2 regions of the Allobosea sp. Tri-49 genome follow, and region 2 is predicted to be linked to the other one. Evidence: riboswitches for the same ligand, from Rfam matches in the RefSeq annotation. Region 2 holds a riboswitch; the other holds the start of a gene.
What was found. A riboswitch is a leader RNA that binds a small molecule or an ion and turns the genes downstream of it on or off. The one in region 2 is predicted to bind glycine.

Region 1 (15,624 bases), 320 kb from region 2:
TCGGGCGGCATGCGCCAGCGCGTCGCCATCGCCCGCACATTGGTGTTCGAGCCCAAGATCCTGCTGATGGACGAACCCTTCGCCGCGCTGGATGAGCAGACCCGCCTGCTGCTCGGCGACAAGGTCCTGAAAATTCAGGAGACGCTGAAGCAGACCACCCTGCTGATCACCCACAATATCACCGAGGCCGTGCAGCTCTCCGACCGGGTCATCATCATGACGTTCCGCCCCGGCAAGGTGAAGCGCATCGTCGACATCCGCCTGCCGCGGCCGCGCACCGGCGACGTCGTCGGCAGCGAGGCTTTCGGCCGCCATGTCGCCGAGATCTGGAACGATCTGCGCGAGGAGGCCTCGCGCGGCATGGCCGAATCCGAGGCGGGCGCCCGCCGCCGGAAGGGCTGAACCATGCGGCTCGCCGGAATTCCGCCTCTCGCGATCGGCTTCGCCACGGTCGGCCTCGCTCTGGGAGTGGTCGAGGTTCTCCTGCTGCTTGGCCTCCTGAACCGGTTCGTGATCCCGTTGCCTTCGGCCGTGCTCGGCAGCTTCGGCCGGTTGTTCGCCGAGGAACAGTTGCTGGAGCGGTTGATGATGACGGGGAGCGAGGCGCTGGCCGCGAGCGTCCTCGTCGCCATCGTCGGCGTCTCGCTCGGCGTGCTGCTCTACAAGGTTCGGATCCTCGCGCTCGCAACCGAGCCCTGGGTCGCCGCAGTGGCCGCTGCGCCCGTGGTGCTGGCCTATCCGCTTTTCCTCGTCATCTTCGGGCGCAGCGCGGCCACGATCATCGCCATGGGCTTCGTGGCTGGCCTCGCTCCGGTCATCCTCAAGACGCTGGAAGGGCTGAAGGGCGTCAGGAAGAGCCTGATCAATGTCGGGCTGAGCTATAATCTCACGCCTTCGCAGCAGTTCTGGAAGATAGAATTCCCCGCCGCCATACCGACGATCTTCGTCGGCGTTCGCCTCGGGCTCGTCTTCGCGCTGATCAACCTGATCGGCGTCGAGTTCCTGATCAATTTCGGTGGGCTCGGCCAGCTGATCAACGATCTCGCGGAACGCTACGACCTCGCCGGCGTCTTCGCGACGATCGTCTTCGTCATTCTTGTCAGCGTCGTCATTTTCGCGGCACTCGAGCGCATGGAACGCTGGTTCCGGCCGGGTCGCTAGCGGCCAGGCCGCGCCTTGTCGCGACTGCTGAAGCGCCGCATGATGGCCTCCAACAAGACATGCCCGGGAGGCCGCGATCAATCTCCGCCAGCTTCGATATTTCGTCGGGATCGCCGAAGTCGGGAACATCACCAAGGCAGCGGAGCAGCTCAACGTCGCGCAACCTGCGCTGGGCCTGCAGATCCGGCAGCTCGAGCAGAACCTCCAGACCGAACTTCTGCTGCGCCATTCGCGCGGCGTCGTGCTGACGCAGGCTGGAGAGCTGCTGCTGGAGCGCGCAAGACGCATCCTGAAGGAGGTCGAGGACGCCAGGCGCGATGTTCGGGCATTGTCCGGGAACGATCAGGAAATGCTGACGATGGGGCTGACGCCGAGCATCATGCTCCAGCTCGGCCCCGACTTGCTGATCGACGCCAAGAACAAGATGCCCTCGGTCTCGCTCAGCCTGGTCGAGGAGCTGAGCCACGGCCTCATCGCCGCGATGGAGCGCGGCGAGCTGAACGCGGCCTTCGCCTATGGCATCGACCAGCCGCGCCCGGGCATCGAACGGACGGCCCTGTTCGAAGAGGAGCTGGTGCTCATCCGGCCGATCGCCGACGGGCCGCTGCCGGAGACGGTGACCCTGGCCGAGGCCCTGAGCCACGACCTCGTGCAGGCCGGCGAGCGCGACATGGTCCAGCAACTGCTCAAGGCCGCTGCCGAGAAATTCTCGCTGCCGCTGCGCATCGTCTACGAAGCGCAATCCATTCCGGCGATGCGCGCTCTCGTGGTGCGCGGCGCGGCGGCGAGCGTCATACCCTATGGCACGGCGATCGAGGAGCTGCGCGCCGGCAAGCTCGCCATGCAGCGCATCTCGGACCAGCCGCCGAAGCGGACGCTCTACCTGATCAGGCCCGGCAACGCACCGGCTTTCCGCCAGCAGGAGGCGGTCGATCGTTTCTTCGCCTCGGTCACCGAACACCTGCTGGAATCGCTGGGCTCGCTCGCCCGTCGCGTCGGCTCCTGAACTGCCTGCCATACGGCCTGCGTCTTGTTCTCATTTCGCGGAAGTCTTTGTGCCCTCCGCCGGCGCGGCGCACTCTGCCGCAAAATGATGGCGCGCCCGACGTGCCGGCCGGGAGGAATGCGTGTCCGATCTGCGCCTGTCCATCGCCATCGGCGACTATGATCGCAATCGCCCCCTGCTCGACGGCGCGGTCCAGATCGACGGCGTCGACCCCGTCTTCATGAAGCTGGTGCCGGAGGAAATCTTCTTCCGTGCCTTCCGTCATGCCGAGTTCGACGTCTGCGAGGCCTCGCTGTCGAGCTTCACTCTCAAGACGGCGCGTGGCGACAGCCCTTATGTCGGCGTTCCCGCCTTCCTGTCGCGCGCCTTCCGCCACACCGGCATCTTCATCAGGACCGACCGCGGCATCGCTCGTCCCGAGGATCTCAGGGGCAAGCGCATCGGCTGCCCGGAATATCAGCTCACGGCTTGCGTCTGGATCCGCGCGATCCTCGAAAACGACTATGGCGTGAAGCCTAGCGAGGCGACCTGGGTTCGTGGCGGCCTGGAGCAGCCGGGCCGCGCCGAGAAGATCAGCATCGAGCTGCCGCCGGAGATCACGGTCGTGCAAGCGCCGGCCGACCGCTCGCTCAACGAGATGCTGATGGACGGCGAGATCGATGCCTATATCGGGCCGCGGTCACCACCGGCCTTCGAGGCAGGGCACCCCAAGATCGCGCGCCTGTTCCCGGACCCGACCGCTGCCGCGTCAGACTACTATCGGCGCACCCGCATCTTTCCGATCATGCATGTGCTGTGCGTACGGCGCAGTATCGTCGAGACCCAGCCCTGGCTGCCGGCCGCCTTGCTGAAAGCCTTCGAGCAGTCCAAGGCCGCGGCTCTCGCCAAGCTCACGGACACCTCCGCCACCAAGATCACGCTGCCTTTCGTCGAGGAGCAGTTGCAGGCGGCACGCAGCCTGATGGGCCAGGATTTCTGGTCCTATGGTGTCGGCCCCAACCGCCACGCGTTGGAAGCGTTCCTTCAGGCCCATCATAGCCAGGGACTGTCCTCGCGGCGGCTTTCGGTCGAGGAGCTCTTTCATTCCAGCACGCTGGAGGCCTTCAAGATCTGAGGGAGCCGAACAATCTCCAGAGTTTCCACTTCGCCACAGAAGCGAAGGCAAGACGACGAAGGCCAGCCGCACCGAGCTGGCGCCAGGGGAGGACAGGATGACGACATTCAAGACGGTCATGTCGACGCTTGCGGCACTCGGCTTCGCGCTCTCGATCGCGCAGGACGCTGCCGCCCAGGACAAGCTCAAGCTGGCGATCGGCCAGCGCGGCAACTGGGATACCTCGGTGTCGGAAGTCGGCACGAGGCTCGGCATCTTCAAGAAGCACAATCTCGAGCTCGAGATGCTCTACACCCAGGGCGGCGGCGAGACCCAGCAGGCGGTGCTCTCCAACAGCGTCGACATCGGCGTCGCCGGCGGCATCATGGGCGCGCTCTCGGCCTATTCGAAGGGCGCGCCGATCCGCATCATGGGCGCGGAGACCACCGGGGCGAAGGATCTTTACTGGTATGTCAAAAGCGACTCTCCGGTGAAGGCGCTCAAGGACCTGCAGAACCATACGGTTTCGTTCTCGACCAATGGCTCGTCGACCCATGGCGTCGTCAACGCCTTCATCAAGGAGAACAGCCTCAAGATCCGGCCGACCGCGACCGGGGGCCCGGCGCCGACGCTGACCCAGGTGATGTCCGGCCAGATCGATGTCGGCTGGGCTGCGCCGCCCTTCGGCCTGCCGCAACTCGATAAGGGCGAGATCCGCGTCGTCGCAACCGGTAACGACACCCAGGCCTTCAAGAGCCAGACGGTCCGCCTGCTGATCACCAACACCAGCGCGCTCCAGAACAAGAAGGCCGTGATCGATCGCTACATGGCCGCCTACCGCGAGACCATCGACGCAATGTATTCCAGCGACGCGGCAATCAAGGCCTATGCCGATTTCGTCGGGATTCCGGAGGCCATCGCCAGGCGCACGCGGGATGATTTCTTCCCGAAGGAAGCACTCGACCCCGACAAGATCGTTGGGCTGGACACTATCGTTCCCGACGCGGTGGCGCTCAAATATACGGCCCAGCCGCTGACCAAGGAACAGCTCGCCGAGCTGATCCAGATTCCGCCGCGCAAATGAGCCGGCGCATCGACGGCCTCGTCTACCCGGAGTGACGGCGCGATGACGACAACAACGCTTGGCCGGACGGAAACTCGCCCGGCGAAGATGGACCAGGCACGCGCCGTGCTGATCACGCGGATCGGCATCGTCGTGGTACTTCTGGCGATCTGGGAGATCGCAGCGCGCTCGGGATTGCTCTACCGCGACGTCGTGCCGTCGCTGCTACTCATCCTACGCGCGCTCGCCCATCTCCTGGTCGAGCCGACCTTCTATGCCAATCTCGGCGTCACCGCCGGCGAGGTCGCGCTCGCGATCCTCATCGGCGGCGGCGGTGGGGTCGCGGTCGGCATTCTGCTCGGGACGAACCGCTTCCTGCAGCGTGCCTATGAACCGCTGCTGCACTATCTCGGGCCGACCCCGAAGATCATCTTCTTTCCGCTGCTGATCATGTGGTTCGGCGTCGGGCCGGGTTCCAAGGTCGCGATGGGGGCGCTGTCCTCGTTCTTTCCGGTCGCGATCAGTGTCGCCGCGGCGATGCGCGAGATCGACACCGTGCTCATCCGGGTCGGCCTCAGCTTCAGGCTCAATGTTGGGCAGATGATTTCCAAGATCTACCTTCCGGCGATGCGCGCTCCGGTCATCAACGGTCTGCGCATCGGGCTCGGCGTCGCCATCATCGGCACGCTGCTGGCCGAGACCAAGCTCGCCAATCAGGGGCTCGGCTACGCGGTGATCCAGACCTATGCGACCTTCGACATGCCGCGCATGTACGCGCTGCTGATCGTCGTCTTCCTGCTGGCCGTCGGCGTGAATGTGATCCTCGGACGCTACACGGAGCTGCCCGGCACCAGGCGCCCCTCGGATGCGCACTGACCCTGTCGGCGGGACGATCCCGGCTTCGAAGGAGCAGGCAGGCATCCCGCGCAGCGCCTATTGGCTGGCGACGCTCCCGCCGCTGTTCTGGTCGGGCAATTTCCTGATCGCACGGCTGATGCGCGAGACGATACCGCCTGTACAGATGTCGTTCTGGCGCTGGAGTCTCGCCCTTCTCATCTTGCTCCCGTTCTGCTGGCGGCCAGTCGTCGACGCTTGGCCGCGCATTCGCGGCAACATCCCATTCCTCGCGCTGCTCGGCGCGATCGGCGTGACCGCATTCAACTGCTTCGTCTATGCGGCGCTGCACTACACACCAGTCGCCAACGCAGCACTGGTCAATTCCCTGCTCCCCGTCGTGACCTTCCTGCTGGCCTATCTGATCCTGAAGCAGAGCCTGACGCGGCAGCAACTTGCCGGGATCGCACTCTCGCTCTGCGGGGCGGTTCTGGTGATCTGCCGCGGGGATCCAAGGATGCTTCTGAATGTCTCGCTCAACCGGGGGGATATTCTGGTCTTCGCCGGCATGAGCTGCTGGGCGTTGTACACCGTGCTGATCCGCTGGCGGTCGGCAGGGCTGCCTGCGATGGCGTTCCTCGGCGTGACCGTGTTCTTCGGCGCCCTGTTCCATCTGCCGGCCGTCGCCTGGGAATATGCAATGCAAGGCGGCTTCCGGCTCACCATGGCGACCGCCGGCGCGCTGGTCTATTTCGCGCTCTTCCCGTCGATCCTGGCCTATGTCTTCTGGAACCGTTCGGTCGCTGTGCTCGGCCCCGGCAGGACCGGCATGTTCATGCACCTCCTGCCGCCGACCAGCGCTGCGCTGGGCTTCATCGTGCTCGGCGAGCAGATCGCCTGGTTCCACCTGGCAGGCTTCGCCGTCATCGTTCTCGGCATCTGGCTGGTCACATCGGCACCGCGCAAAGCATGACCGTAGATAGCGCCAGCCAAATTCAGCCTGGCCCGGCAAGCCAGGCCGGCAAACGGGCGGGCGCGATACCGGTGAGAGCAGCCTCGATGCAGTCGTCGAGGGTCCCGAGCCTCACCGTGCAGCCGGAGAGCCCCGGCCCGTAGTGAGCGTATTTTCCAGAGGTAGTCAGGACGACCCTGGCCTGCTCCGGGAAAACCGGGCGCGTGATCGAGCACCAGCAGAGGTCGGGAATGACGTCGACGCCGCTCTCCCGCAATTTCGTCATCGTTCCGTCGGCCTCTGCTGCGGCCACAACCTCTCTTCCCGCCGTGATGATGACCGAGACGGTCTTGGCGAGAGGGCGGCCATCGAGCCGTTCCGCGGCAGCCCGGCATTCGTCGAGCGAGGCGTGAGGGCTGCCGATGGCGACAAGATCGACCTCCGAGGGGCCGCTGCTCAGCTTGCGCCAGCCGGCGGCAAGGTCTTCGCGCGTCACCAAAACTTCGTCTTCGATAGCGCCTCCGAGGCTGTCCGCTTCCGGCGTGATGCCCTCGATATGCAGCATGGCCGCAGCGGAAGTCGTTCCGAAGGCGGCGCAGAGCGCCTTGAGATCGTCTCGTGACGGCCGCGTCTCTGTGAGGCCCTTGATCAGCGGGATTCGATCGGGCGAGGCAAGGCCAGCGAGATAGCCGATCAGGGGCCAGGCCGAGGAGTCCGCGCCGTCAGGCAGGTCGATCCGGACCGCACGGCGCGCCCGCCGGCCCTCGTCGAGAAAAGCTCCGGCGCGCGGTGCCCGGCCGGTAACGGCGATGCAGAAATCCAGGAAGTCCGGATGCTTCGCCGTCCGGGCTCCGAGCACGGAGTTGGCGAAGATCACCGCATTTGATTCCGACCAGCCGATCGCCTCTCCGAAACCCGGCGGATCCGGCAGGGAGTAAGGCGCGCAGGTGAAGCTCGCCTGGCAGCCCATGCGCACATAGGCATCGGCGAGGCGCGTCGCCGGCTCGCCGAAATCGCGTGCCACGCCCTGGCGGCGCCAGTTGGCATGATCGACCGAGATGGCGTTCATCGTCGTCGGGACGCGGGCGCGCGCTCCGAGCTGCTCCATCTTCTCGGCGAAGATCAGATTGGCCGGGCCGGCATAGATGCAGCCATCGACATGGGCCCGCGTCACGTCGATGAGGTCGGTCGCTCCCTGCTGGCTCGCCATGGCGCAGATGATGCTCATCGCCTGCCGGGCAGCGATCCCGTCGGCCCCGGCGAGCATGCGATTGTCGGCAGGGGACAGCTGCAGGTCGCCATGGCCCGTCGCAGAGAGGGGGATCCGCACACGCCCGCCGTCCGCAGTTATGCCGTCCGGTGCGATCGTCGCGCCGGCCGCGGAGGACAGGGTGACAAAGGCTTCGTCCGGAAGGCGAATGACGGGAATGCGGCGCCCGAACATCTCCGAGGCGACGATCGCGCCGAGCGTCAGCGTATCCTCCGGACCGGTGAAGATCAGGGCCGCGGGGCTCCTGCCCGAAAGCGCGAGTTCCAGCAGCACACCCGAACCGGAGCAGGAGCCTCGGCTGCTCGGCATCATCACGACCGCACCGGCGAGCGAGACGCCGTGCGAGGGGTGGTGCACGTCGATGACCACTCCCGTCGCGGGATCGACACCACCCCAGAAGCTCAGGGCCTCGTTCAGGACGACGATCGGCCCGGCCGCGTCCCCGGGAGCGACCGCGATCCCGTTATCGTGTCGTGCAGGAGAGTTCATGGAGGCTGTTTAGCGGAAACAAATGCGGGATCGGAACAAGGCAGGGTGCGAAACCGTCCCTCCCGACACAAGTGATATCATCGAATGGTAGGCACGTGTTGAAGCAGCACTCGCCGTCCTGGGTTCGCTCTTCTCCGCCTACCGCAACCTGAAGCTGCCATGACAATCGGGCAGGCGCCCGAACGCAAGAGCGCCGGTCGCCTGCCCCGTCTTCTCGGTCAGACGGCGTTCGGCCGCGCGGTCACCAGCGCCGCCACGGCATCGGCCGTCGCGGCTGACAAGGTCCAGCCGAGATGGCCGTGGCCGGTGTTGTAGAACACACGCGGATTGCGCCCGCGCATGACCCTCGGCAGCATGTCGGGCATCATCGGCCGCAAGCCGGCCCAGGGCGTGACCTGGCGCGTGCTCATTCCGGGAAAGTGCGTGCGGCACCTTGCACGAGCGGCTCGATCCGGCTGGCCCGGATGTCCTTGTTGTAGCCGTTGAACTCGGCCGTTCCGGCGACGCGGAAACGAGTGGCGCCGAGCCGGCTGGTTACGATCTTCGCGCGGTCATCCAGCAGGCTCGTCCATGGTGCCGCCCGCTGATCCGACGTTTCCGGAAGATCGACCGTGATCGAATAGCCCTTCACCGGATAGACGTTGACGCGATCGCCGAGATCGGCGGCGAGTTGGCGGGATGCGACACCGCCGCAGACCACGATGCGGTCGAACCGGTCGCTTTGCGTGCCGACCTCGCCCGCCTCTTCCGTCGGCCTCCAGGTCACCTGAACAGCCTCACCGGCGCCGTGCTCGATCGAGAGCACTTCGCTCGACAGGCGCATCCTCACCCCCCGGCGCTCGCAGGCGCGGGCGAGCCCGTTGGTGAATTTGTGGATGTCGCCGGTGAAGTCAGACGGGGTGTAGAAGCCGCCGTAGAACTCGCCCTTCAGGGACGGCTCGATCGCCCGGATTTCCTCCAGGGTGACGGCACGGCGCTCGAGCCCTCCCCTGGCGAGCAGCGCCGAGACGCGGGCCGCGGCCTCGAACTCCGCCTTGCTGTGGTAGAAGTGCAGGATGCCGCGCTCTTCGCAATCGAATGCGATGCCTTCCTCCCGCGCCATCTGCATGAGGTGAGCGCGGGCTTCGATCGCGAGCCGGGCAGTGGTGAGCGTGTTCTCCTCGTATTTCGGGATCGAGGCGACGAACTGCGCCATCCAGGACAGCTTGTGCCAGGACGGCTTGGGATTGACGAGGAGCGGGGCTCCCGGCGTGAACATCCACTTGATACCCTTCAGAACCGTGGCCCAGCTGTTCCAGACCTCGGCATTCGAGGCCGAGAGCTGGCCGCCATTGGCGAAGGAGGTTTCCATCGCGGCATAGGGCTGGCGGTCGAAGACCGTGACCTCGCAGCCGCGCCGAGCAAGGTTGTAGGCGGTGGTGATGCCGGTAATGCCCGCGCCGATCACGGCGACGCGCGAGATGTCGGATGTGCTCATAGGTGCTCCTGCCCGCGCAATGCGGGTCGTCAGCACCCCCTCTGTCATTGGCCTGAGAGCTTCGTCGCGCCCAATCAGCTGGACTGTCGACTTGCACCATCGGCGCAGAACTGCGGTTCTGCTTTTCAGAGTCGAATCATCGGCAGCGGTACGTTTTGCCTGAGAGTTTCCGGGGTGGTTGCTCCGTCGGCGCCGATCCGATTTTGACGTCGGACCGATCTCTCCCGCTGCCACGAGTGCTAGTGCGCCTGCGATTTCTGTCAAGGGCGATCGGGCCGGAGCACGACCAGGCTCGCCAACCTTCAGCGCTGGCCGCGGGACAGCCACCGACACAGCAACGTAATCCCGCAAGGCGTCTCTTCATCGGTTTTACGGCAGAACGTGAACGCGACAAAAAAGATAAATATTTGATAAATAACGGTTTTATATCGTATTCCAGCACTTCTCCAAGCAGTTCTCCCCGATAATCGCCCCAGCGATTTACCGCTCGTTAACCATTCGATTCCTACATCTGAGCAACCGAAAATTTACCAAGATGACCGCCGTGTTAACCAAACCCCGGCCGATCCGCCTCAAGGGGCGATCCTACCTTGCGCTGACGCTGACACCCGAGCTGCCTTTCGAGGACTGGCTGGTGCGGCTCGACGATCTCGCCGGCCGCTCCGCCGGTTTCTTCCTGCGGCGGCCGGTGGTGCTCGACGTCGAGGGCCTCGATATCGACCGCGCGCAGCTGCGCGATCTCGTCGGCAAGCTCGGCGCGCGCAATGTCCGGATCATGGGGATCGAGGGCGCACGCCCCTCCATGCTCGGGAACGATCTGCCGCCGGCCATGTCGGGCGGAAAGACCACCGGAGACATCGAGGAGCCAGCGGCCGAGCCGACCCAGGAAGCCCCTGTCGCCGAGACCGTGGCAGAGGCTCCCCCCGCGCCGCTGCCCGCGAGGTCCGCGCCGGCGTCGCTCGTCGTCACCCAGCCGGTGCGCTCGGGGCAGTCGATCTTCGCCGAGGGCGACGTGACCATCGTCGGGTCTGTCGCCTCCGGCGCCGAGGTCATCGCCGGTGGTTCGATCCATATCTACGGCACCCTGCGGGGGCGGGCGATGGCCGGCACGCTGGGCAACGCAGAGGCCCGCATCTTCTGCCGCAAGCTCGAGGCCGAGCTGGTCGGCATCGACGGCTACTACAAGACGGCAGAGGACCTGGAGCCCGGCCTGCGCGGCAAGCCCGTCCAGTTCTGGCTCGAAGGTGAAATCTTCACGGCCGGATCACTCGCCTGAAACGACAACGCGTCCACCGGAACTAGGAGAGGTCAATGGGCAAGGTCATCGTGGTCACATCGGGCAAGGGCGGCGTCGGCAAGACGACGTCCTCCGCCGCCCTGGGCGCAGCTTTGGCGCAGAGCGGCGACAAGGTCGTGGTCGTCGACTTCGATGTCGGCCTGCGCAATCTCGACCTGATCATGGGTGCCGAACGGCGGGTGGTCTACGACCTCGTCAACGTGATCCAGGGCGAGGCCAAGCTGACGCAGGCGCTGATCCGCGACAAACGGGTCGAGACGCTCTACCTGCTGCCGGCCTCGCAGACTCGCGACAAGGACAACCTTACCTCCGAGGGCGTCGAGAAGGTCATCGGCGCGCTGAAGAGCCATTTCGACTGGGTGATCTGCGACAGCCCGGCCGGCATCGAGCGCGGCGCCACCCTCGCCATGCGCCATGCCGACATCGCGATCGTCGTGACCAATCCGGAAGTCTCCTCGGTACGCGATTCCGATCGCATCATCGGCCTGCTCGATTCGAAGACGCTGAAGGCCGAGAACGGCGAGCGCATGGAGAAGCACCTGCTCCTCACCCGCTACGACCCCGCCCGCGCCGAGCGCGGCGACATGCTGAAGGTGGACGACGTCCTCGAGATCCTGTCGATCCCGCTGCTCGGCATCATCCCCGAGAGCATGGACGTGCTGCGCGCCTCCAATATCGGCTCGCCCGTCACCCTGGCGGATGAGCGCAGCGCCCCTGCACTCGCCTATTTCGACGCGGTGCGTCGCCTCAAGGGCGAGAACCTGCCGATGACCATCCCCGGCGAGAAGCGCGGCTTCTTCGGCAAGATCTTCGGAAGGAAAGCGGCATGAACCTGCGTCGTCTCTTCTTCCGGCCCCAGTCGGCTCCCGCCGCGCGCGAGCGCCTGCAGGTCCTGCTCGCCCATGAGCGCCTGTCGGCCGACGGCTCCGACCTCGTGACCAAATTGCGCGACGAGATCCTGCGCGTGATCGCCAAGCATGTGCAGGTCGACGACGACAAGGTCACCGTCCGGATGGAGCGCGGACCCCAGGTCTCGACGCTCGCCGTCGACATCGAAATCCCGTTCGATGCGGGCAAGAAGGCGGCCTGAGGGCCGCCTTTCCCATTCCAGGGCGCGGCGGCCTCACATCACCGCAGGCCCGCGACCGTCATATTCGGCGTCCGAGACCTTATCGAGCCAGTCGACGACCTTGCCGTCCAGGGATTCCTGCACGGCGATATGGGTCATCGCTGTCTCCGGCCCGGCGCCGTGCCAGTGCTTCTCGCCCGGCGGGAACCAGACCACGTCGCCCGGCCTGATCTCCTCGACCGGACCACCCCAGCGCTGCACGCGGCCGAAGCCCGCAGTCACGATCAGCGTCTGGCCGAGCGGATGGGTGTGCCAGGCTGTGCGGGCTCCCGGCTCGAAGGTGACGCTGGCGCCCTGTACGCGCTCGGGCGCATGCGGATTGAACAGCGGATCGATGCGGACGGTGCCGCTGAACCAGTCACTCGGGCCTTTCGCCGATGGCCGGGTTCCGGCACGGATGATGTTCATGGTGTCTCCTTAGGTCTGCGTGCGAACCGACAGTGAGGCCGACAACCTAGCCACGCCAGAGCATTCAAAGAATGGCGGCTGGACACAGTTGTGATGAGGCTCCCGGCCTCAATGGAAATCGCGCGATTTCGGCAGGATGCGGACATTGCGCGGATGACGCGCCCGCGGAATCTGCGGATGCTGGAACTCGTCGGCACGGGTCAGCACGATCTCGGCGCGATGGGTATCGGACAGGCTGAGCAGCTCGGCCGAGCGATCGACGACGCGTTTCGCCATCAGGTGGATCACGTTCTCCGGGCTCTTCTGCACCCTGCCCTCGACCAGTAGCAGCCGCGCCGCCATGACCTCGCGGCGGAAGCGCTCGAAATCGCGGGCCCAGAGCACGACATTGGCGATTCCGGTCTCATCCTCCAGCGTGATGAAGATGGCATTGCCCTTGCCGGGGCGCTGGCGCACCAGCACGACGCCAGCGACGCTGGCCCAGGTCCCGTCGCGCATCGCTGACATCTGCTCGCAGCTGGCAATCCGCTCGCGGACGAAGCGGGGCCGCAGCAGGCCCATGGGATGGCCCTTCAGCGAGAGCCGCGCCGTCTGGTAGTCGGCGACGACATGTTCGGCGAGTGGCATAGCAGGCAGTGCAGCGGCCTGCTCGGCGCCGAGTTCGCGCGCCTGTGCCACCTCGAACAGCGGCAGCGCCTCGTCATCCGGCAGGCGGCGCACCGCCCAGAGCGCCTCGCGCCGATCGAGCCCCATCGAGCGGTAGGCGTCGGCATCGGCGAGCAAGCGCATGGCGCGGGCCGGCAAGCGGGCGCGGCGGGCGAGTTCCTCGACATCGCGATAGGGCTCGGTCCGGGCTTCGACGAGGCGCTCCGCCCAGTCTTCCTTGAAGCCGTCGAGTTGGCGAAAACCAAGACGCAGCGCCCAGCGGCTTTTCCAGCCCGGCCCTCCCGGCTCCAGGAGATTGTCCCAGGCGCTGGAATTCACATCGATCGGGCGCGGCCCGACACCACCATTCTCCTGCGCCTCCCGGACGATCTGGGCCGGAGCGTAGAAGCCCATGGGCTGCGAATTCAGCAGCGCCGCGGCGAAGATCGCCGGGTGGTGGCATTTCAGCCAGGAGGAGACATAGACCAGCTTGGCGAAGGAGGCGGCATGGCTTTCGGGAAAGCCGTAGCTGCCGAAGCCCTTGATCTGCTCGAAACAGCGCTGGGCGAAGTCGCGCTCATAGCCGCGCGTCACCATGCGCTCGACCATCATCGCCTCGTATTGGCCGATGGTGCCGGCATTGCGGAAGGTCGCCATCGCCTTGCGCAGACCATTGGCCTCGATGTCGCTGAACTTCGCCGCGACCATGGCGAGGCGCATGGCCTGCTCCTGGAAGAGCGGGACGCCCTCCGTCTTGTTGAGGACCTCGAAGAGCTCGTCCGGCGGGCCGTGCTCCGGCGAGGGAGACGGGTAGGTGACATCCTCGATCTTGGCGCGGCGCTTCAGATAGGGATGCACCATATTGCCCTGGATCGGGCCGGGGCGGACGATCGCGACCTGGATGACGAGATCATAGAGCTTTCGCGGCTTCAGGCGCGGCAGCATGTTGATCTGCGCCCGGCTCTCGACCTGAAAGACGCCGAGCGACTTGCCCTCGCAGAGCATGTCGTAAGTCGCCTTGTCGTTCTGCGGGACATCCGCGAGCCCCAGATCGATGCTCTCTTTATCGCGCAGCAGATCGAACGCCTTGCGGATGCAGGTCAGCATGCCCAGCGCGAGCACATCGACCTTCATCAGGCCGACCGCATCGATATCGTCACGATCCCATTCGATGAAGGTGCGGTCGTCCATCGCGGCATTGCCGATCGGCACGGTCTCGTCGAGGCGGCCGCGCATCAGCACGAAGCCGCCGACATGCTGGGAGAGATGGCGCGGGAAACCGAGCAGGCGCACGGCGAAGCGCACGGCTTGCGCGATCACCGGGTTGTCGGGATCGAGCCCGGCCTGGCGGATCTGGCTGCGGGTGATGTCGGAGCCCCAGCTGCCCCATTGCGTCGAGGCTAGGCGAGCGGTGACGTCCTCGGTCAGCCCTAGCGCCTTGCCGGCCTCGCGCATGGCGCTGCGTGGCCGGTAATGGATCACGGTCGCGGCAATCCCGGCGCGATCACGCGTGTATTTCTCATAAATCCACTGGATCACCTCCTCGCGCCGCTCGTGCTCGAAATCGACGTCGATGTCGGGTGGCTCACGCCGCTCGGTCGAGATGAAGCGCTCGAACAGCACGTCGCTCTCGGCCGGGTTCACGGCGGTGATCCCGAGCACGTAACAGACGGCAGAGTTGGCGGCAGAGCCTCGTCCCTGGCAGAGGATGCCCCTGTTCTCGGCGAAGTCGACGATCTGGCGGATCGTGAGGAAATAACGGGCGTAATCGAGCTTCGCGATCAGGGCGAGTTCCTTGGCCAGCAGATCTCGGACCTTCTCCGGCACCCCCTCAGGATAGCGGATTTCACCGCGCTTCTGGACGAGGTCTTCGAGCCAGGCTTGAGGGCTCCAGCCGGGTGGAATCGGCTCGTCTGGGTACTCGTATTTCAGCTCCGTGAGATCGAACTCGATGCGGCCGAAGAGATACTGGATCTCCTCGATCGCCTCTGGCGCCTCCTTGAAGAGCCGAACCATCTCCTGCGGCGCCTTCAAATGGCGCTCGGCATTGGCCTCGATCAGGCGACCGGCCTTGTCGATCGTCGTGCCCTCGCGGATGCAGGTCAGCAGATCCTGCAGGTCGCGCTGCTCGGGAGCGTCGTAGAGCACGTCGTTGCTGGCGATCAGAGGGGTGCGGGTCGGCGCCGCGATGCTTTTGAGCCGGGCAAGACGGCGGCGATCGTCGCCGCGGCGCGACATGGTGGCGGCGAGCCAGACCGCGCCGGGTGCAGCGGCATCGAGCCGGGCGAGGATCTCGGACAGGCCATCGAGCCGGCGCTCCGGCATGACGATCAGCAGGAGATCGCGGGCATCGTTCAGCAGGTCTTCGAGGTTGAGGATGCACTCGCCCTTGCCACCGCGCAGATTGCCGGTCGTGAGCAGGCGGCAGAGCCGGCCCCAGCCGGCGCGATTGGCGGGGTAGACGACGATGTCGGGCGAGCCGTCGGCGAAGACGAGCCGGCTGCCGGTGGCGAGCTTGAAGGCTTTCGCCATCGCCTGGAGCTGAGGCAAGGTGAAGGGCAAATCGGCGAAGGCCGGGTTCTCGACCCAGATGTATTCGCCGGGGCTGCCACCCTCGCGAATCTTTTCGGGGGCCAATACGCCGTCCTCGCGCAGGTCGCGCAGCGCGCTCCAGGCCCGCACCACGCCGGCAACCGTGTTGCGATCGGCGATGCCGAGGCCGGTCTGGCCGAGCAGCAGCGCGGTCATCACCAGGTTCGGTCCGGGCGAGGCACCACGCAGGAAGGAGAAATTGCTCGCG
Region 2 (15,624 bases):
CCTCCGGGATGCGCAGGAAGCCGGTGACGGTCGCCTGGCCGCTTGCCGGGGTGATCGTCGCAAAGCGGCTTTCGGGTACGAAGCCGCGATTGATCAGGATCGTCGCGCCGTCTTCCAGCCGAAAACCCTGGAAGACCCAACGGCCGAAGCCGGAGAGCTGGCGCGAACCCGGCGGGCCGGCGGCGATGGTGGTGCGCACGCCGGCGATGCCGTCGAGGTAACTGCCCTTGGCGATCGCCCTTGTGAGATCGACAGCCGCGAGGTCGAGCCGCGGCCAGTCGCTCGCCGGCGGCAGCTGGGCAGCGGAACCTGCGGCTTGCGTCTCCAGCCGCGTGATGAAGGCGCGCTTCTCGTCCATGCGCTGCCATTGCCAGGCGCCGAGGTAGAAGAGCACGCCGACGCCGATGACGGTCAGCAGGGCCGGCATCAGCAGCTTCGGGCGGCTAGCGGAAGCAATCTGATCGGTCACTTCTTCAGCCTGCCTTCTTCGGCCTTGTTGGCGTACTGCAAGGCGACTGCCAGGCCCTTCATCGGCCGCAGCAACCCGAGGCAGGTGACGAGCGCCAGCGGCAGCCAGAGCAGGAGATGCAGCCAGATCGGCGGCGTGTAGGCGATCTCGACATAGAGCGCGAGGCCGAGCACGAAGAAGCCGGCGATCAGCATGATGAACACGGCCGGCCCGTCGGCCGAATCGGCGAAGGCGAAGTCCAGTCCGCAGGCGGCGCAGCGCGGCTTCAGCTTGAGATAGCCGTCGAACAGCTTGCCCTCGCCACAGCGCGGGCAGCGGCCGGCCAGACCCGTTGAGAACGGGGAGGGCGGGGTGATCTGCGGCTGCGCCATCGCTGCCTCCTCAAATGGAAAGGGCGGCCTCGCGGCCGCCCCATTTTCAGGTTCGCGGCCGCTTCCGGCCTGGACCTCAGTGAGCCGCGGGTGTGCCGGAGCCCCAGACATAGATCGAGGCGAACAGGAACAGCCAGACCACGTCGACGAAGTGCCAGTACCAGGCGGCGAACTCGAAGCCGAGATGCTGGTCCGGCTTGAAATGGCCGAGATAGACGCGCCACAGGCAGATCGCCAGGAAGATCGTGCCGATGATGACATGGAAACCGTGGAAGCCTGTCGCCATGAAGAAGGTCGCGCCGTAGATGTTGCCCTTGAAGGCGAAGGCGGCGTGCGCGTACTCGTAGCCCTGGCAGGCGGTGAACAGGATGCCGAGGATCACGGTCAGCCACAGGGCCTGCTTCAGGCTCTTCCGGTCGCCCTGGATCAAGGCATAGTGCGCCCAGGTCACGGTCGTGCCTGAGGTCAGCAGGATCAGCGTGTTGAGCAGCGGCAGGTGCCAGGGATCGAAGGTCTCGATGCCCTTCGGCGGCCAATGCCCGCCAGTGAACTCGGCGCGGGCGAACTGGATGTGCTCGCCGGTGAACAGGCTCGCGTCGAAATAGGCCCAGAACCAGGCGACGAAGAACATCACCTCGGAGGCGATGAACATCATCATGCCGTAGCGGTGATGCAGCTGCACCACGCGGGTGTGATGGCCCTCGCGCTCGGCCTCGCGGGTCACGTCCATCCACCAGGCGAGCATGGTGTAGAGCACGCCGAGCAGGCCGACGCCGAACACCAGCGGGCCGATGTTCATGCCGAGCAGCGGCAGCGACTTCATCCACATCACCGCGCCGATCGCCATGATGGTCGCGCTGGCGGCGCCGACGATCGGCCACGGGCTCGGATCGACGAGGTGGTAGTCGTGGTTCTTGGTGTGAGCCCCGGCCATCGTGCTTAACTCTCCGCGTCCGTAGAAGTGCAGCGCTTCTTGCGCAGCTTTATAGTTTCGGTTGGTTGCCGTCACCCTTGCTTTCCGCGACCGGCTGCCCGTTCTTCGACGGGAAGTAGGTGTAGGACAGGGTGATCGATTTCAGGCTGGCGAGCTCGCGGTTCAACTCGATCTCGGGATCGATGTAGAACACCACCGGCGCTTCCAGGGTCTCACCGGGCTGCAGCGTCGTCTCAGTGAAGCAGAAGCACTGGATCTTGACGAAATAGGCGCCCGACTGGTTCGGCTGGACATTATAGGTCGCGATGCCGGTCATCGGCCGCGAGGACGTGTTGGTGATCTTGTAGAACACCGTCTGCGTCACGCCGACCTGCGCCTTGATCTCCGTCTTCTCCGCCTCGAAGCGCCAGCCCAAAGCCGGGGCGACATTGGCGTCGAAGGCGACCGAGACGATCCGCTCGCTGGTCTTGCCGGTGGCGGCGGTGCCGACCATCGGCGTGCCGCCAAAACCGGTGACCTTGCAGAAGAGGTTGTAGAGCGGCACCGCGGCGAAGGAGAGCCCGGTCATAGCGAGCACGGCGGTGCTGCAGGCGAGGACGGTGCGGCGGTTTCTGGAGGCGGCCGTCATCGCGTCACAGCGGGCGGTTGAGGATCGCCGGCCCGGTCTTGGCCAGCGTCACGATGAAGAAGAACAGCACGAGACCACCGAGCACGAGCGCGAGCGCGATCGAGCGGCGATTGCGTCGGGCCATGTCCTCCGGCGAGAAGGGGGCCGGCGGTTGTTTCTTGTCCTGTGGGCCCTCGCTCATCCCAACACCTTGGGCAGGGCCCACATCAGGCCAAGGCCGTTCTCGGCCAGCAGCACGGCGAAGAGCAGGAAGAGATAGAGGATCGAGAAGCCGAACAGGGCATAGGCCGCCTTGTTGGCAGCTTCGCCTTCAGTGACCCGCAGCACCCGCAGCGACAGCCCGATCATGGCGAGCCCGGTCACCACCGAGACAACGAGATAGATCAGCCCGCCGAAGCCCATCAGCGCCGGCAGCACTGCGACCGGGGCCAGCACCAGCGTATAGGCGACGATCTGGCGACGCGTGGCAGCGGGGCCGGCAACGTTCGGCAGCATCGGGATGCCGGCGCGGGCATAGTCGTCGGACTTCACCAGGGCCAGCGCCCAAAAATGCGGTGGCGTCCACAGGAAGATGATCGCGAAGAGCACGATCGAGGTCAGGCCGAAATCGCCGGTGACCACGGCTTCGCCGATCATCGGCGGGAAGGCACCGGCAGCGCCTCCGATGACGATGTTCTGCGGCGTCGCCCGCTTCAGCCACATCGAATAGATGACGGCGTAGAAGAAGATCGTGAAAGCGAGCATCGCCGCCGAGAGCAGGTTGGCGACGAGGCCGAGGACCAGCACCGAGCCGACGGAGAGCGTGAGCCCGAAGGCGAGCGCTTCGGAAGGCAGGATGCGCCCGGCGGGGATCGGCCGACCGGCGGTGCGCGCCATCACCGCGTCGATGTCGGCATCCCACCACATGTTGAGGCAGCCCGAGGCGCCGGCGCCGACTGCGATCGCCAGCAGCGCGGCAAAGCCGATCACCGGATTGACCGTACCCGGCGCCGCAACCATGCCGCCGAGCGCCGTCACCACGACGAGGAACATCACCCGCGGCTTGAGCAGTTCGAAGAAGTCGCGCGCCTCGCCGGTGGAACTCAGCGAGACTCCGTCGTCAGCCTGGGGGATCTGATCGAAGGCAGCAGACATTGAAATTCGTTCACTTCAACTTTCGTGATGCCCGAGGGCATCGTTTGCGGGATCCGCCCGTCTCCGGAGCGCCTCGGACCAGGCGCTCGGGGGAGGGGCGGCGGCGGGCGAGAGGCCCGCCGCCAGTCTGTTTAGTGGTCCGAGCCGGTGATACGCGGCAGCGTCTCGAACTGGTGGAAGGGCGGCGGCGACGACAGGGTCCACTCCAGCGTGGTCGCGCCTTCGCCCCACGGATTGTTGCCGGCGAGCTCCTTCTTCGTGAAGGCCACGACGATGCCGTAGAGCCAGATCAGGAGGCCGGCCGCGAAGATGTAGGAGCCGATCGACGACCAGAAATGCCAGCCGGCGAACGCGTCGGGATAGTCGACATAGTGCCGCGGCATGCCGGACAGCCCGAGGAAGTGCTGCGGGAAGAACAGTAGGTTAGCACCAATGAAGGCGACCCAGAAGTGCAGGCGGCCGATCCAGTCCGGGATGATGTAGCCGCTCATCTTCGGGAACCAGTAGTAGAAGCCCGCGAAGATGCCGAACACCGCGCCGAGCGACAGCACGTAGTGGAAGTGCGCCACCACGTAGTAGGTCGCGTGCAGCGAGCGATCGAGGCCGGCATTGGCCAGCACCACGCCGGTGACGCCGCCGACGGTGAACAGGAAGATGAAGCCGATCGCCCAGACCATCGGCGCGGTGAAGCGCAAGCTGCCGCCCCACATCGTCGCGATCCAGGAGAAGATTTTCACGCCCGTCGGTACCGCGATCACCATCGTCGCGAAGACGAAGTAGCGCTGCGTGTTGAGCGACAGGCCAACCGTGTACATGTGGTGGGCCCAGACGATGAAGCCGACCACGCCGATCGCGACCATGGCGTAGGCCATGCCGAGATAGCCGAAGATCGGCTTCTTCGAGAAGGTCGAGATAATGTGGCTGACGATGCCGAAGGCCGGCAGGATCATGATGTAGACTTCGGGGTGACCGAAGAACCAGAACAGGTGCTGGTAGAGCACCGGGTCGCCACCGCCGGCCGGATCATAGAAGGTCGTGCCGAAATTGCGGTCGGTCAGCAGCATGGTGATCGCGCCGGCCAGGACCGGCAGCGCCAGCAGCAGCAGGAAGGCGGTGACCAGCACGCCCCAGGCGAACAGCGGCATCTTGTGCATGGTCATGCCAGGCGCGCGCATGTTCAGGATGGTGGTGATGAAGTTGATCGCACCCAGGATCGACGCCGCACCGGCAACGTGCAGCGACAGGATGCCGAAATCCACCGACGGGCCGGGGTGGCCTGTCGACGAGAACGGCGGATATATCGTCCAGCCGGTGCCGACGCCCTTGGCGCCGGGGGCGCCCTCGACGAACATCGAGATCAGCAGCAGGATCAGACCCGCGACCGTCAGCCAGAACGAGATGTTGTTCATGCGCGGGAAGGCCATGTCCGGCGCGCCGATCATCAGCGGCACGAACCAGTTGCCGAAGCCGCCGATGACGGCGGGCATGACCATGAAGAAGATCATGATCAGGCCGTGACCGGTGACGAAGACGTTGTAGCTCTGACCGTTGGCGAAGATCTGCAGGCCCGGCTGCTGCAACTCGATGCGCATCATGATCGACAGGAAGCCGCCGATCAGGCCCGCGACGATCGAGAAGATCAGATAGAGCGTGCCGATGTCCTTGTGGTTGGTCGAGAGCAGCCAGCGCCGCCAACCCGTGGGGGTGTGGTGCTCGTGGGCGTGATCGCCGTCATGCCCGTGGGCGTGGGGAGCCGCGGTAGCCATGAAATTCGTCTCCTCCTGCGAATACGGTTCGCGTGAGTTCTTTCAAGAGTGTCGGGTTCAGCGGGTCGCTTCGGCGACCTTGCTGGCGGCGTCGGCCGCATTGGCGAATTTCTGCTTCGCTTCCGCGAGCCAGGCCGTGTAGCGCTCCTGGCTGACGACGCGGATGGCGATCGGCATGAAGGCGTGGTTCTGGCCGCAGATGAACGAGCACTGGCCGTAGAAGATGCCTTCGCGCTCGGCCTTGAACCAGGTCTCGTTCAGGCGGCCGGGGATGGCGTCGATCTTCACGCCGAAGGCCGGCAGTGCGAACTTGTGGATGACGTCGGCGCCGGTGACCTGCACGCGCACGATCTTGCCGACTGGCACGACCGCCTCGTTGTCGACGGCGAGCAGGCGCGGCGCCTCGGATTCGGCGATCTTCTTGGACTGGATCGCCTCGGCACGCTGCTTCTCGTCGAGCATCAGCGAATCGAAACCGAAGCTGCCGCCTTCCTGCGGGTACTCATAGGACCAGTACCACTGCTTTCCGGTGACCTTCACGGTCATGTCGGCTTGCGGAATCTCCAGCTGCAGCTTGAGCAGGCGGAAGGAGGGGATGGCGATCACGACCAGGATCAGCACCGGAATGATCGTCCAGGCCACTTCGAGCAGCGCGTGGTGCGTCGTCTTCGAGGGAACCGGGTTCGCCTTCTCGTTGAAGCGCCAGGCGACATAGATCAGCAGTCCGAGCACGAAGAGCGTGATGATGAAGATGAGGACGTTCACCGAGTCGTGGAACCAGTGGATGAACGTCATCACTTCGGAATTGGCCGGCTGGAGATTCAGCTCCCAGGGCTGCGGCATGCCGTTCTGGGCCGATGCGACGGCCGGCGAAAACGCTATCAAAGCCGCAGCGAGGGCAGCCAGCGCGTTCCTGAGAGGGGTGGTCACAAATCGCATCGGTCCGACATAGCTCCTTTGATGCCGCGCGATCTGTCTCGGTCAGCTTCAAGACAGGCGCGCCGGGACGGCCACGTCTGGCCACCCCGGTTCTTCGGCATTGCGATAAATCAAAGATCACGCTTGCGCCAGTGGGGCAATGACAGGCTGTGACACAGCCCGTGCGGCATAAGTACGCGACACGCGCATGGGCGCCGGGCGGCCGATCGACGCCGCCTGCATCGAGTCCACCGTGTGGACGCTCGTGATGCTTCGCCTTGACAGGAGTCGGGACGCATGGTCGGAACGCATTCTCGCATGGCGGGGGCGCCGTTCGGCATGGGTATGCGTGTATTTCCATGCCCGTAAGGAGAGGAAGACAGCGATGCGCTCATTGATCGGTCCCGTGGCCGCGGCGCTCGCCGTCCTTGGCTGCGGCTGGCTTTCGATTGCGCCGGCCCATGCTCAGGGTGCGGTGCGTTCCACCCATGGCGACTGGCAGATGCGCTGCGAGACGCCGCCCGGCGCCAAGGCCGAGCAATGCGCCCTCGTGCAGAACGTCGCCGCCGAGGATCGTCCGAATCTCACTCTGCTGGTGATCGTGCTGAAGACGGCCGACCAGAAGAGCCGCCTGCTGCGCGTGGTTGCGCCGCTCGGCGTGCTGCTGCCCTCCGGCCTCGGCCTCAAGATCGACGACAAGGACATCGGCCGCGCCGGCTTCGTGCGCTGCCTCACCACCGGCTGCGTCGCCGAGGTGGTGATGGACGATACCCTGCTCGGTCAGCTCAAGACTGGTAAGAGCGCCACATTCATCGTGTTTCAGACGCCGGAGGAAGGGGTCGGCATTCCGGTTTCGCTCAACGGATTCGGCCCCGGCGTGGAGGCTTTGCCGTGATTGATCGTTTCGCTGGCCGCGTCGGCCGGTTCATTCTGCCCGCCGGCCTGGCGCTCGCGCTCGCCGGCTGCGGTTCCTCCGGTTCGTCGAGCACCGGTGAGCCGAGCACTACGCAGAAGCTCGGCAACATCCTCATGTTCCAGTCGACCACGCCGCCGGCAGCCGATCAGCTGCCGACCGACGACGAGGTCTACTTCGTCTGCCCCTCGGTGATCATCGCCGATGGCGGCGCCGCGATCCGTGCTCAGTCGGGGCAGGACAGCGGTAGCCTGCGCAGCCAGGTCTCGATCACCACCACCGCGCGCGAGTGCACGCAGTCCAACAAGGATGGCGGCTTCACCCTCAAGGTCGGCGTCGAGGGGCGTATCCTGATCGGCCCGGCCGGCAGCCCCGGCAATTATGGCGCGACGCTGCACACTCAGGTGATGCGCAACAACCAGGTCATCGCGCGCCGCAGCGCCCGTGTCGGCGGGGCAATTCCTTCCGGCCAGACCGGCGCCGACTTCTCGCATGTCGAGGGCAATATCGTTGTCCCACCGGGCTCCGGCGAGGTCGAGATCATCGTCGGGTTGAACACTGGCGGCGGCGAGCCGGCGCGGCGCCGGCGTCGATAAAAGGCACGCTGCCGTGAACTGAGGCAGGGGGCCGATTGACTCGGCTCCTCGCTCGTCTATTGCTGGCTCAGCCGCATCATCCCCGCGGGAGAGACCGGAGCCGGACTTGTTCGGCGCCGGCGCCGAAGGCGCAACCGCCCCGGAAACGCTCAGGCAAACGGACCGCGTGGGAATTGGCGCTCTGGAAAGTGGCGGGCCGTTGAGGCTCGCCCACCGACGGGGGTAACTCGCCCAAGGCTTCGGCTGCGGCGGGGAAATCTCTCAGGTCCCGAGACAGAGGGGGCGCGCTCCGGACGATTCCGTCCGGGGCTCGCGCTCGACTCTGGAAGGGATGCCATGGCTGCCGAAGCCGAGACTGCAAGCACCGAGCCGCTGCTCAAGACGCCGTTCCATGCCCGTCATGTCGCGGCGGGCGCGCGCATGGTGCCGTTCGCGGGCTACGACATGCCGGTGCAGTACCCTGCCGGCATCATGGCCGAGCACAACTGGACGCGCGAAAGCGCCGGCCTGTTCGACGTCTCGCATATGGGCCAGGCCTTCCTCGTCGGCCCCGACCATGAGACCACGGCCCGTGCGCTCGAAGCGCTCATCCCCGCCGACATCGTCAACCTGCCGCCCGGCAAGCAGCGCTATTCGCAGCTGCTGAACGAGGAGGGCGGCATCCTCGACGATCTGATGGTGACGCGCTCGGCCGATCCGGACGAGGACGGCGCGCTGCTGCTCGTCGTCAATGCCGCCTGCAAGACGCAGGACTACGCCCATATCGAGGCGCGGCTGCCGGCCAATGTGAAGCTGGTCAAGGCCGAGCATCGCGGCCTGATCGCCCTGCAGGGGCCGAAGGCGGAGGAGGCGCTGGCGGCGCTCAATCCCGAGGCCGCCGAGATGGGCTTCATGACCCTGCGCACGATGAAGCTCGGCGGCGTCAAGGCCAATGTCAGCCGCTCCGGCTACACCGGCGAGGACGGCTACGAGATTTCCGCCGCGGCCGATCGCATCGGCGAAATCTGGGATGCGCTGCTGCTCGACGCACGCGTCAAGCCGATCGGCCTCGGCGCCCGCGATTCGCTGCGTCTGGAAGCCGGGCTTTGCCTTTACGGCCATGATATCGACACCACGACCTCGCCGGTCGAAGCGGCGCTCAACTGGTCGATCCAGAAGCGCCGGCGCGAGGAGGGCGGCTTTCCCGGAGCTGCGCGCATCCAGCGCGAATTCGCCGAAAAGCCGGCCCGCGTCCGCGTTGGCCTGTTGCCGGAAGGCCGGGCTCCGGCCCGCGAGGGCGCTGAGATTGCCACCGCCGACGGCACCATCGTCGGCAAGGTCACCTCGGGCGGTTTCGGCCCGACCCTGAACGGCCCTTGCGCCATGGGCTACGTCGCCAGGGAGCATTCGGCTCCCGGCACCAGGCTCGACCTGATCGTGCGCGGCAAGCCGCTGCCGGCGACCATCGCCGCCATGCCTTTCGTCCCCAACCGCTACAAGCGCTGAGCTTCACCCCTTTTCGCCGGAGGAAACCCATGGCCGAGACCCGCTACACCAAGGACCACGAATACATCCGCATCGAGGGCGATACCGGCACGGTCGGCATCACCGACTACGCCCAGGGCCAGCTCGGCGACGTCGTCTTCGTCGAGCTGCCTTCGGTCGGCAAGGCGCTGACCAAGGGCGGTGAGGCCGCCGTGGTCGAGAGCGTCAAGGCTGCGTCCGAGGTCTATGCGCCGGTCTCCGGCGAGGTCGTCGCCGTCAACAGCGAGCTCGAAGCTGCGCCCGGCACGGTCAACGAGGACCCGGCAGGCAAGGGTTGGTTCGTCAAGCTCAAGCTCACGGACGCCGCCGAACTGGAGGGCCTGCTGAGCGAGGCCGAGTACCAGGACTACGTCAAGACGCTTTGAGGCGTCGCTGACACCGTCATTCCCGGCCCGAGCATAATCTCCGGCCGGGAAGGCGCTGGTTGAAGAGACGCCCGGGCCGAGCCCGAGCATGACGCCATTCAAGGAAGCCCCATGCGCTATCTCCCCCTGACCGAAACCGATCGCGAGGACATGCTCGCGCGCATCGGCGTCCCCGATGTCGACGCGCTCTTCTCCGATGTGCCAGCCGGCAAGCTGCTGAAGGAGCCGCTCGATCTGCCGCGCGCCAAGGGCGAGCTCGAGGTCGAGCGCATCCTCGGCAAGCTGTCGGCGAAGAACACGGCGGCCGGCGCGGTGCCGTTCTTCGTCGGGGCAGGGGCCTACAAGCATCATGTCCCGGCGACGGTCGACCATCTGATCCAGCGCTCGGAATTCCTGACCAGCTACACCCCGTACCAGCCCGAGATCGCCCAGGGCACGCTGCAATATCTCTTCGAGTTCCAGACCCAGGTCGCAGCGCTGACCGGCATGGAGGTCGCCAACGCCTCGATGTATGACGGCTCGACCGGCACGGCCGAGGCGGTGCTGATGGCGCATCGCGTCACCCGGCGGCGCAAGGCGGTGCTCTCCGGCGGCCTGCACCCGCACTACACCCAGGTCGTCGAGACCCTCTCCGAGATGGCGAACGACGAGGTCGTGGCGCTCAAGCCCGACGTCCGCGCCACCGAGGACATTCTCGCGGCGATCGACGACAGCGTCTCCTGCGTCGTTGTGCAGTCGCCCGACGTCTTCGGCAATCTGCGTGACCTGAAGCCGATCGCCGACAAGGCGCACGCTCATGGCGCCTTGCTGATCGCGGTCTTCACCGAGGTCGTCTCGCTCGGCGCCGTGACCCCACCGGGCGCCCAGGATGCCGACATCGTCGTCGGCGAGGGCCAGTCGATCGGCAATGCCCTGAACTTCGGCGGCCCCTATGTCGGCCTCTTCGCCGCCAAGTCGAAATATGTCCGCCAGATGCCGGGCCGGCTCTGTGGCGAGACGGTCGATGCCGATGGCCGCCGTGGCTTCGTGCTGACGCTCTCGACCCGCGAACAGCATATCCGCCGCGACAAGGCGACCTCGAACATCTGCACCAATTCCGGCCTCTGCGTACTGGCCTTCACCATCCACATGACGCTGCTCGGCCAGGCCGGATTGTCGCGCCTCGCCGAGCTCAACCACGCCAATGCGGTCAAGCTCGCCGATGCGCTTGCCGGGGTTAAGGGCGTCGAGGTCGTCAACGAGACCTTCTTCAACGAGTTCACGCTGAAGCTCTCCAAGCCGGCGGCCGAGGTGGTCGAGGCTATGGCCGCAAAGGGCATTCTCGCCGGCGTGCCGGCCTCGCGCCTGAAGCCCGGCGCCGGGCTCGACGATCTCCTGATCGTCGCCAATACCGAAGTGAATACGGATGAAGATCGAGCGGCCTTCGTGGCGGCGCTCGCGGAGGTGCTGTGATGCTGAACCGTCAGGGACGTCCCAGCCAGGCTGGCGAAGGTGCGAGCGAGCGCCACGAGACCTTCACCGGCAACCGCGCATTGCAGCAGATCGAGCCGCTGATCTTCGAGATTGGCCATCACGAGTCGACCGGTGTCGACATCGACAAGCCGGCGCCATTCAAGTCTCGCCTCGGCAAGCATGCCCGGCAGGGCGAGATCGGCCTGCCCGGCCTCTCCGAGCCGGAGACGATGCGCCATTATGTGCGCCTCAGCCAGAAGAACTACGGCATCGACACCGGGCTTTTCCCGCTCGGCTCCTGCACGATGAAGCACAATGCCCGTCTCAACGAGAAGGTGGCGCGCCTGCCGGGCTTCTCCGACGTGCACCCGCTCCAGCCGGTCTCGACGGTGCCGGGCGCGCTCGACGTCATGCTCGAGCTCGCCCGCTATCTGATGACGCTGACCGGCATGCCGGCGGTTGCGCTCTCGCCCAAGGCCGGCGCCCATGGCGAAGCCTGCGGCATGATGGCGATCAAGGCCGCGATCGCCGCCAAGGGCGAGGGCGCGACCCGCACTGTCGTGCTAGTTCCAGAATCGGCTCACGGCACCAACCCGGCGACCGCGGCGCTGATCGGCTTCTCGGTGAAGGCCGTTCCGGCGCGTCCGGACGGCACCGTCGCGGTCGAGGACGTCAAGGCGCTGCTCGGCCCCGACGTTGCCGCGATCATGCTGACCAACCCGAACACCTGCGGCATCTTCGAGCCTCAGATCGTCGAGATCGCCGCGGCGATGCACGAGGCCGGCGCCTATTTCTACTGCGACGGCGCCAACTTCAACGCGATCGTCGGCAAGGCGCGCCCGGGCGATCTCGGCGTCGACGCCATGCATATCAACCTGCACAAGACCTTCTCGACCCCGCATGGCGGCGGCGGCCCGGGCGCCGGCCCGGTCGTGCTGTCGGAGCGGCTGGCGCCCTATGCGCCGGTGCCGTTCATCCATGTCGAGGGCGGCAAGTCGCGCCTGGTCGAGCACAAGGCCGATGCACCTGATGGTAACGACCCGTTCGGCCGCATGACCGCTTTCCACGGCCAGATGGGCATGTATGTGCGGGCTTTGGCCTACATGCTCAGCCACGGCTCCGACGGTATGAAGCAGGCCTCGGAAGACGCCGTGCTGAATGCCAACTACATCCGCGCCGGCCTCGCCGACCTGATGTCGCTGCCCTTCCCGGACCACCCGTCGATGCATGAGGCGTTGTTCGACGACGAGTGGCTGAAGGGCACCGGCGTCACCACGCTCGACTTCGCCAAGGCGATGATCGACGAGGGCTACCACCCGATGACGGTCTACTTCCCGCTCGTCGTCCATGGCGCCATGCTGATCGAGCCGACCGAGTCCGAATCGAAGGCCTCGCTCGACCTCTTCATCGCGACGCTGCGCGACCTCGCCATCGCGGCCAAGGGAAATGACAAGAGCCGCTTCACCGCTGCTCCGCATCACGCCCCGATGCGCCGCCTCGACGAGACCCGTGCAGCCCGTCAGCCGGTGCTGAAATGGGAAAAGCCCGCGCCGGTGAAGGAAGCGGCGGAGTAAGATTCTCGGAGGGGCAGGGGCCGGTGGCTGCTGCCCTTTCGTCAACTGGGCGGCCTGCCTTAAGTCTTCCTTGACCATATGCGAGGGAAGCTTCCGACGGCGTGTATTCTCGCGCCTTGGAAGCTCGCCCATGTATCGCGTTCGCCTTCGCCATGTGCTCGCCGCCACGGTCTCCTTCGTGGCGATGCTCTCGGCTTCCCGTGCCGAGGAGCCGGGCTATGGCCCCAGGACCTATGACCGCACGCTCGAGGCGCTGATCACGCATGAGGACATCGCCGGTCGTGGCGGCTGGCCGAAGGTGCCGGGCGCTGCGGCTGCGCTGAAGCCCGATTCGCAAGGGCCGGACGTGGCACTGCTGAAGCAGCGCCTGATGCTGAGCGGCGATCTGTCGCCCGACGCCTTGCCGGGCGACATCTACGATGCGACCGTCACCGCCGCGGTGAAGCGCTTCCAGCGCCGCCACGGCCTGTCGGAACTCGGCACGGTCGGCCGCCTGACCTTGAAGTCGCTCAACGTGCCGGTCGAGGTTCGCCTCAACCAGCTCACCGCGACGCTGGAGCGGCTCAAGGGCAACGGCTTCAGCTTCACCGAGCGCTATGTCGTGGTGAACATCCCCGGCGCCAGCGTCGAGGCGGTGGAGAAGAACGTGGTGCAGCGCCGCCATCTCGCCATTGTCGGCCGGCCGGACCGAGCCTCGCCGGTGCTGCAGGCCAGTATCACCTCGGTCAACCTCAATCCCTATTGGACAGTACCGATGTCGATCGTGAAGGCCGACATCATCCCGCATATGCGCAAGGATCCGGGCTTCATCGCCAAGTCCAACATGAAGCTGCTTGGCGCCGAGAATCGCGAGATCGACCCGGCCAGCGTCAATTGGGCGAGCCTGACCAACCCGTATTTCTACGTCCGGCAGGAGCCGGGGCCGACCAACTCGCTCGGCCAGCTTAAGATCGACATGCCGAACAGCGAGGCGGTCTACATGCACGACACGCCGAAGAAATCGCTGTTCCGCAACGATGTCCGTTTCAACTCCTCGGGCTGCGCCCGCATCGAGGGCGTGCGCGACCTCGCAGCCTGGCTGCTCGAAGGCACGGAATGGACGCAACCGGCGATCGAGGCCGAGATCGCCAAGGGCGAGCGCAAGAACATCGCGCTGAAGAAGGCGGTGCCGGTCGCCTGGGTCTACATGACCGGCTGGCAGGATGCCGAGGGGCTGGTGCAGTTCCGCGACGACATTTATGGGCTCGACACGCCGCAGGGCATCGTCACCTCGACGATCCAGCCGCGCCGGCCCAAGCCCAAGCCGGTGGTCGCGCCGACGGCAGCCCCCGCCACCGCGAAGCTGCCTCAACCTGTCGTCCGACCGGCCATGCCGAAGTCTGCGGCCGCTCCGGTCCCGACGCCGCTCCCGCCGCCTGGGACGGCTGTCGCCATCCAGTAGGAACAAGGGCTTTAGCTTGGTTCCAGAAGGTCAAATGAAAAACGCCGCGGTCTGAAGACCGCGGCGTTTTTGTTTCTTTGCCTGAGGCTCGGGCGGCTCAGTTGAGCTTGGCGCGAACGTCCTTCAGCCCGGCGGCGACCAGATCGGCACCGGCCTTGCCGGCGACCTGACCACGCAGGATGACCTCGGCGGCGCGCGTCGCAGCCTCGGCAGCGGCAGCGCGAACCTCGGCGGTCGCCTGGGTCTCCGCCTGGGTGATCTTGTCCTCGGCCGACTTGGTGCGGCGAGTGACGAACTCCGCCAGCTTCTCTTCGGCGTCCTTGGCGAGACGCTGGGCCTCGTCCCTGGCGTTGGCGACGATCGCCTCGGCCTCGGCCTCGGCCGCCTTGCGCTTGCTCTCGTACTCGGCGAGCAGCAGCTCGGCCTCGTGGCGCAGGCGCCTGGCTTCCGCGAGCTCGCGGGCGACAAGTTCACCGCGGCCGTCGAGCGCCCCGATGATGCTCTTGAGGGCACCCATCTTCACCGCCATGGCGAGGAAGATGACGGTCGAGACCAGGACCCAGAAGGTTGGGTTGCTCAGCATGGCGTTCAGCCTCCCAGCGCGGTCTTGACCGCCTTGGCGGCGTCGGCCGGAGCCGGAGCGGCGCCGGTCAGGCGGTTGACGATGGCGCTGGCCGCGTCGGCGGCGATCGCCCCAACATGGCTCATCGCTTCCGTCTTGGTGGCGACGATCATGGCCTCGGCGTCTGCGAGCTTGGCGGCAAGATCGGCCTCGACCGTCTTGCGCCGCGCGGCGCTGTCGGCGTTGACCTTCTCGCGTGTCTCCTGCGCGATCGCCTGCGACTTGGCGCGGGCTTCGGCAAGGGACTTCTCATAGGCCTGGCCGGCCTCTTCGGCCTTGCCCTTCATCGCGGCCGCCTCGTCGAGATCGTTGCCGATCTTGTTGGCGCGGTCCTCGAGGATGTTGCCGAGACGCGGCACGATCACCTTGGCGGAGAGCCAATAGAGGAAGCCGAAGGTGATCGCGAGCCAGAGCAGCTGCGAGGCAAAGGTATCGCCCTGGAACGGCGGGAAGCTGCCGCCGGGGGCGGGAGCCGCGCCGCCATGGGCGGTCGTTCCGGTGGTCGTGGCTGGCGCTGCCATCACTGAACCTCATCCGGCCGCACGAGCCCGGAGGGTTCGCACGGCATATGGGAAGGGAGGCGGGAGCCCGCCGCGTGACGCCCCGGAGGGGGTCGCCTGCGGCAGGCCCGGGTAGCGTTCGCGATCAGACCGCGAAGAGCAGCAGCAGCGCGATCAGCAGCGAGAAGATGCCGAGCGCTTCGGTCAGCGCGAAGCCGAGCAGCAGGGTGCCGCGCTGGCCATCGGCGGCCGACGGGTTGCGCAGGGCGCCCGAGAGGAACTGGCCGAACAGGTTGCCGAGACCGATGCCCGCGCCGGCCATGCCGAGGCAAGCGAGACCAGCGCCGATGTACTTGGCAGCTTGGGGATCCATGGAAATGCTCCTTAGGGGGATGGTTGTGGCAGTCGAGGGGTGAA

Region 1: linked by a shared signal. The riboswitch ahead of BLM15_RS16370 (D-amino acid dehydrogenase) and the one ahead of gcvT (glycine cleavage system aminomethyltransferase GcvT) in region 2 are both predicted to bind glycine.

The regions. Positions count from the first base shown of each region.
Region 1 is NZ_CP017946.1:3,351,671-3,367,294, forward strand. It holds gene BLM15_RS16330 (ABC transporter ATP-binding protein) at 1-402, shown strand, start outside; gene BLM15_RS16335 (ABC transporter permease) at 406-1,161, shown strand; partial or broken gene BLM15_RS32325 (LysR family transcriptional regulator) at 1,289-1,363, shown strand; gene BLM15_RS16340 (LysR substrate-binding domain-containing protein) at 1,403-2,167, shown strand; gene BLM15_RS16345 (ABC transporter substrate-binding protein) at 2,289-3,281, shown strand; gene BLM15_RS16350 (ABC transporter substrate-binding protein) at 3,379-4,344, shown strand; gene BLM15_RS16355 (ABC transporter permease) at 4,387-5,199, shown strand; gene BLM15_RS16360 (DMT family transporter) at 5,189-6,130, shown strand; gene lhpI (cis-3-hydroxy-L-proline dehydratase) at 6,153-7,868, opposite strand; partial or broken gene BLM15_RS16370 (D-amino acid dehydrogenase) at 8,087-9,330, opposite strand; glycine riboswitch at 9,482-9,582, opposite strand; gene minC (septum site-determining protein MinC) at 9,881-10,621, shown strand; gene minD (septum site-determining protein MinD) at 10,657-11,472, shown strand; gene minE (cell division topological specificity factor MinE) at 11,469-11,732, shown strand; gene BLM15_RS16390 ((R)-mandelonitrile lyase) at 11,766-12,179, opposite strand; gene BLM15_RS16395 (error-prone DNA polymerase) at 12,288-15,624, opposite strand, start outside.
Region 2 is NZ_CP017946.1:3,027,131-3,042,754, reverse strand. It holds gene BLM15_RS14955 (SURF1 family protein) at 1-469, opposite strand, end outside; gene BLM15_RS14950 (DUF983 domain-containing protein) at 466-840, opposite strand; gene BLM15_RS14945 (cytochrome c oxidase subunit 3) at 917-1,774, opposite strand; gene BLM15_RS14940 (cytochrome c oxidase assembly protein) at 1,824-2,351, opposite strand; gene BLM15_RS31390 (hypothetical protein) at 2,407-2,583, opposite strand; gene BLM15_RS14935 (heme o synthase) at 2,580-3,536, opposite strand; gene ctaD (cytochrome c oxidase subunit I) at 3,668-5,302, opposite strand; gene coxB (cytochrome c oxidase subunit II) at 5,360-6,241, opposite strand; gene BLM15_RS14920 (invasion associated locus B family protein) at 6,606-7,115, shown strand; gene BLM15_RS14915 (hypothetical protein) at 7,112-7,729, shown strand; glycine riboswitch at 7,805-7,904, shown strand; glycine riboswitch at 7,909-8,008, shown strand; gene gcvT (glycine cleavage system aminomethyltransferase GcvT) at 8,066-9,214, shown strand; gene gcvH (glycine cleavage system protein GcvH) at 9,244-9,618, shown strand; gene gcvPA (aminomethyl-transferring glycine dehydrogenase subunit GcvPA) at 9,730-11,070, shown strand; gene gcvPB (aminomethyl-transferring glycine dehydrogenase subunit GcvPB) at 11,070-12,644, shown strand; gene BLM15_RS14890 (L,D-transpeptidase family protein) at 12,775-14,085, shown strand; gene BLM15_RS14885 (F0F1 ATP synthase subunit B family protein) at 14,183-14,665, opposite strand; gene BLM15_RS14880 (F0F1 ATP synthase subunit B) at 14,674-15,228, opposite strand; gene BLM15_RS14875 (F0F1 ATP synthase subunit C) at 15,353-15,580, opposite strand.